Linked DNA regions of Cytobacillus luteolus. The protein of the gene in region 1 interacts with the protein of each later gene in a pairwise test. Links are inferred from orthologs where the notes say so. Each region holds a gene or a part of one and is shown on either strand. Other genes may lie near its edges.

What was found. The genes of interacting proteins can lie anywhere in the genome.
Region 2: the proteins of selB (region 1) and serC interact in binary tests that used the Escherichia coli proteins (3 or more experiments, as listed by UniProt). The link is inferred for Cytobacillus luteolus from one-to-one orthologs.

Annotation. Positions count from the first base shown.
Region 1 is NZ_JAGGKM010000002.1:216,537-219,559, forward strand. The notes cover bases 23-3,021. They hold selB (selenocysteine-specific translation elongation factor), read right to left. Parts: upstream 2,466-3,021; coding sequence 579-2,465; downstream 23-578. Other genes in these bases: selA (L-seryl-tRNA(Sec) selenium transferase), read right to left, coding at 23-194; J2Z26_RS05930 (carbonic anhydrase), read left to right, coding at 2,843-3,021. Also shown: more of selA, read right to left, coding at 1-22; more of J2Z26_RS05930, read left to right, coding at 3,022-3,023. UniProt on the Escherichia coli protein: Translation factor necessary for the incorporation of selenocysteine into proteins. It probably replaces EF-Tu for the insertion of selenocysteine directed by the UGA codon. SelB binds GTP and GDP.
Region 2 is NZ_JAGGKM010000001.1:313,571-316,532, forward strand. The notes cover bases 25-2,962. They hold serC (3-phosphoserine/phosphohydroxythreonine transaminase), read right to left. Parts: upstream 2,068-2,962; coding sequence 982-2,067; downstream 25-981. Other genes in these bases: J2Z26_RS01665 (membrane protein YhzF), read left to right, coding at 94-291; J2Z26_RS01670 (tryptophan transporter), read right to left, coding at 330-854; J2Z26_RS01680 (HIT family protein), read right to left, coding at 2,666-2,962. UniProt on the Escherichia coli protein: Catalyzes the reversible conversion of 3-phosphohydroxypyruvate to phosphoserine and of 3-hydroxy-2-oxo-4-phosphonooxybutanoate to phosphohydroxythreonine. Is involved in both pyridoxine and serine biosynthesis.

The DNA of each region.
Region 1 (3,023 bases):
TGAATAAGCTCAGTAACAAGTTCATGATGTAGTTTATAGGTTGAGACCAGTTGTTGAAAACGATTGTCCTTTTGCATTTCATGAATCGGTGGTAATTGTCTTACATATTCTTTCATGCTTGTTTCCTCCAGAATAAATCTCTTATCTACATTATAGCCTAATTTTTTAACTTCCAAATGAAAAGAGGCTGTCATTTTAACAGCCTCTCCTAATTACATTTGCTCCATTTTAGCTATAACTTCTTCTGCTGTAGGAAATTTTCCTACCTCTAATTTTGAAAACACTTTTTCACCATTTACAGTCACTTCAAATGCCCCACCTGATGCAGGGATTAGTTCCAAGTTTTTAATACCATGCCTAAAATGGCTGAATAGTCCTTCCGCGAAACTCGCGGCTTTGGGTGCGAAGTTTCACATCATACAAAATTCAACAGTTACTTTATATTCATTCATAAGAGTACCTCCTAAAAACAGATTCTTTGATCAGACTACTTTCATTTTAGTATAAGCATTATATTTTAGCAAAACTTTTGAATTTTATAATGGATGGTTAAAAATTCAGTATGGGCTAGGCCATTTCTATTTTTCAACCCATATCCTTTTGTTATCTTCTCGTTTTGTAAGGTTCAAAGTGTCCAGTAGCTCTAACAATGGTACTAGATATTTTCTTGAGAGCTGTAATGTGTCCTTTGCATCCTTTAAATCGAAAGACTCACCTGTGGAGGCTCTAAGATTAATTAATGCTTTATCAACTACGTTTTTATGTATAACGTGTTTTTCATCCAGTTGGTACAGAAGATTTGAATTCGTTAAGAACCATTTAAGTTCATTGGCCTCTTTATCGGGTAACCCTGCCTGAGAAACATATTCATCCCAGGTTTTGACTTGTAAATTATCTTCTATTAGTGAGTTAATAAGATTATCCATACGCTTAGCCCACTGAGATGGGAAACTGGGTTTAAAATGATCGAGTGCTATGAATTGCCCATTTTTCTTTATTTTACCCTCAGTAATCATACCCTCAATTACAAAATCCAATAACGTCTTAGGAAACTTACTTGAAAGTTCCTGAGAAATTTCTGCTTTATTAAGTCCTAGTCTCAAAGAATTTCCAAGATGATAGTTTTGTAATAGTTCTTCTATTTTAATGTGTAGTTCAGATACGACTGTTTTTAACGTATAAATATTTGCCTTAACCTCTATAACTTCCTGGTGTGAAAGTAATTCCTCTACAGACTCTTTAGCAAGAGAAGTTGCCTTTATAATCTCCGCTTTCGAAAGCAGTTTTTCCCTTTGTAAAGCCTCTGTTAAACGGTCAAATGGACTTCCTTCTTTTTTCTGAAGGAGCATTGAAACAGTGTCTTTACCAAACTTATATTTTCCACCAAGTGGATCAATCACCCAACCACCGGCAATCGTTTCCGATGGAGTAGGCCTTCTTAATATAAATCGATCCCCTCGCTTTGTAACAATAGGCTGATCAAGTCGAATCTGACAGACTACCTCATCAAGCTCATCCTTCACTTCATTCCGGTCAAAAAATACGATCTGCCCCATCACTTCTGAAGTGCCAATGTGACATTTGACCAGCGCTCTTTGCTTAACAAGGTGCTCTAAATCTGAAACAAATCGGATGACAACATCCATTGTTTGGGTAACGACATAATGCTTTGAAGAAACTAGCACATCTCCTCTAGTAACATCATCTGTTGTGACATTAGAAAGATTAATGGCCACTCTTTGTCCAGCAGTGGCTTTGTCCATTTGTATTTGGTGTATCTGCAATTGCCTGGCTTTTGTCTCATGAAAGGAAGGTAAAATAGTAAGCTGATCTCCTTCGAAGATAGTGCCTTCGTAAACAGTACCTCTTACAACCGTTCCCTGCCCCTTCACAGTGAATACCTGATCAATTGGAAGTCGAAAGCTTCCCAATGAATTACGTGCTTCTATATGAGACAATTGATTAAGTATTGTACTTTTGAGTTCATCTATTCCCATTTTTGATAGACTATTAATTGGTACAATTGGTGCATCTGCAAATAACGTTCCCTGTAATTGCTCAGCTATTTCTTCTTTCACTAATTCAGTAAATTCTTCTTCTACTCGGTCAATCTTACTAATAGCAACGATCCCTCGTTTAACACCTAGAAAGGATAGTATTTCTAGGTGCTCCTTCGTTTGTGGCATCACACCCTCATCCGCTGCCACAACTAAAATAACCAAATCAATCCCCGCTACTCCTGCAATCATTTGACGAATAAAACGTTCGTGACCTGGAACATCAATCACAGATATTTGCATTTCCTCATTTATATGTAAGGGAGCAAACCCCAATTCAATAGAAATTTGTCGTTCCTTTTCTTCCTTTAAACGATCTGTATCAACATTTGTTAGAGCTTTTGTTAACGTCGTTTTTCCATGATCTATATGGCCTGCCATACCTATTGTGAAAGACCTCTTCTCCATTACTCCACCTTCTTTACCAAAACATCAACTATCTTTTATCCATTATACGTCTGTTCCCACCAATTTTAAAGGAAACAAACCTGAACTTGACACTTTAACACATTACCGCACTGGGGGTCAGGCCCCAGAAGACACATTTTGCTTGATTTGTTTAATGTTATACTTGTATAATAGGAGTTACATTTCTACGGGGCTGATTGGGGTACTGGTGTCCTCCATGGTCTTCAAAACCACTTGTGTCCTGCGTGCCAGGATAGCTGGGTTCGATTCCCAGGCAGTCCCGCCAAAAAAATTAACTAATAACTTGTATGACCTCCTAACTATGCGGAAAAAATACCCATAGTTAAGGAGGTTTTTTGTTGTACTTGAATTAATCGATGAAGGGATTGGTAACTCTGAACAGAAATAGTGTCACCTGTTTTACTTATCTTTTAATAGCTTTATTATGTCTCTATACACTGCAAGTAGACAAAGTTTACTCATCTCCACCACAAGAGAACTCGGACTGGTCTTATCAAGAAAAAACTGGACCTGATTATTGGGGCTCTTTAGACCCTT
Region 2 (2,962 bases), on another replicon or contig:
GCCTTATATTTCCTCTTTTTTCATACTAAAACTTTTAAGTCCTTACATACGATAACTAAACCCAGCATAAAGATGAATAAAGGGGGAGTTGAATTGGCTGGGGTCATATTTATAACATTCGTTATTAGTATTTTATGTTTAATTGGTATGACTAATTATTTTATGTTATCTCAAAAAGCAAGAGTCTATCCTCCAAAGAAAGTTCTGCTTAAAAAGGCTGGACTATTAGGAGTAGCTGGTATCACTTTATTAGTAGTTGGTATACTTTTGTATAGCATGGGTGCAAAATAAAAAACCCGATCTTGTATGAGATCGGGTTTGGTCTTTTATTATAGTTGAGAAGCTAGTCTAGTACGCTTAAATATCTGTTGTACTATCGGGTAAATGACAACCATGGCCACTGTGTTGAATGCAGCAGTTGGAAGAACAATTCCGGCAAAAAGACTTAGAAAAGTTGCTCCACCAGGCAGTTGGAAAAATACTAGGGCTGAGCCTAAGAATATAAATCCTGAAACTAGTGTGCCAATAGCAGTTAATGTACCAGCAGATAACAAGGAATGGCTATATTTTTTCATAAGTAATAGCATTCCAAAAAAGACAAAAGCAGTAATTGGTTTGTCAATTAAGTTAGGAATTTGCCCTGAAGGAAATCCAGTTGTTAAAGCTGAAATAATTCCTGTTAACAGACCCAATAATAAAACATTTTTTCCTGAAGGGAACAGTAATATCCCTAAAAACATCATCGTTAGCATTAAATCTGGCTTCATTCCAAATAGTAATGGCGGTGTGACTGCATGAAGTACAGCACCCATTCCAACTAACAATGATAATAAAACTAGTACTCTTGTATTCATTTCTCATCTCTCCTATTCTAACTACGCTCAATATTTTTGAGAATCCTCCAATAGTGCTCTACGCCTATTGCGAAAATACTCATTTATTAGTATATCAAAAATTAGTGTAGTTTGACAGTATAAATTATCAGAAATTTGATTTTTTAAATCTACTCATAAAATGGGAGAAGGCCTCACACGACTCATAAGAGACAGCATTGTAAATAGAAGCCCTACAGCCACCAATTGAACGATGTCCGTTTAACCCAATAAATCCATTTTCAACTGCTTTGGCTAAAAATTCTTTTGTTAATTTTTCTGTTGGCAAGGTGAATGTAATATTCATGTTGGAACGACTTTCTTTAGTTGCATGAGGTATGTAGAACCCATCAGACTCATCAATTGATCGATAAAGTAGCGATGCTTTTTTATTGTTTCTTTCTTCTATAACTTCAACACCACCATGTTCTTTCACCCATTTAAGAACAAGTGAAAGTAGATAAATGGCAAAAGTGGGAGGTGTATTGTAAAGACTGTTATTTTTAACATGAGTGTTGTAGTTTAAGGTGGTTGGAATAGAAGCTGGAATGTTTGGCAGAAGGTCTTTTCTTAGGATAACAACTGTTACACCTGCTGGACCTAAGTTTTTTTGTGCACCTGCATAAATTAGAGAGAAAGAATCAATATTTATTTTCTTGCTCAAAATGTCACTAGACATATCCGCAATTAATGGAACCTGGCCAGTTTCTGGATAGGAGTGAAACTGTGTCCCATAAATTGTATTGTTCGATGTAATGTGTAAGTAGGAGCTATTTATAGGTAAATTGAAAGTTGTATCGGTAGGAATCGTTGTATAATTGCTATCTTTTGTTGAAGCGATGATAGATGTCTCACCAATTTTACTTGCTTCCTCATATGCTTTTTCTGACCAAGCTCCAGTTAAGACATAGGAAGCGACACTGCCTTCAGTCAATAAGTTTAGCGGTACCATTGAAAATTGTAGACTAGCTCCACCTTGTAAAAAAAGGACTTCATACTTATCAGAGATCCCCATTAACTCTTTTAACAAGCTTTTCGCTTGTTCGTGAACCTCTTCATACACTTTACTGCGATGGCTAAGTTCCATAATCGACATTCCGGTATGGTTAAAGTTAAGAAGTTGAGCTTGTGCTTCTCTTAGAACTTCCTTAGGTAAGGCAGAGGGACCAGCATTAAAATTATGAATTGCCTTCAAAAAAAACGCCTCCTAACTAAATTATTTTTTAATGTTAACACGATATTTTGAAAAGTAAAGTGAATTTTCAGTAAAGTTGGTTAGTCTGGAGAGTGGAAAGGATGACGATTAGATAATTCTTAGGGTGATTCTGACAGGTTGAGTAGTAGCAGAGAGTAACGAGTCCGAATCCCGAGCAGATTCGGACAGGTTGAGCGGTCGAAGAGAGCAACGAGTCTGAATCCAATGCAGATTTAGACAGGTTGAATAGTAGTTGAGAGAAACGAGTCTGAATCCCGAGCAGATTCTGACAGGTTGAGTAGTAGCAGAGAGAAACGAGTCCGAATCCCGAGTAGATTCGGACAGGTTGAGCGGTCGAAGGGAGAAACGAGTCTGAATCCCGAGCAGATTCGGACAGGTTGAGTGGTCGAAGAGAGCAACGAGTCTGAATCCAGTGCAGATTTAGACAGGTTGAATAGTAGTAGAGAGCAACGAGTCTGAATCCAGTGCAGATTTAGACAGGTTGAGTAGTAGCAGGTTCAAACGAGTCCGAATCCATTCCGATAAACAAATAAATGGTTACTTCCCACGAAAAAAGAGGTAATGCAATGATTACCTCTTACTGAATAGCTTGTGAAATTTCTGAAGCGATGTCTTGAAGGTTTTTCGCTGTGTAAAGATTCGCATGAGATTTCCAAACAGCGCCAAAACCATCGCCTTTTCCATACCTAGGGATGATGTGCATATGGAAGTGGAATACGGTTTGACCAGCATGTTCACCATTATTACTTAATAAGTTCAATCCAATTGGGTTGTACTTTGCTTTAATCGCATTTGAAATTTTAGGAACCGCTTCGAACACATGTTGTGCAATTTCTGGAGTTAACTCGTAAACATTGTCTTTATGTACTTTAGG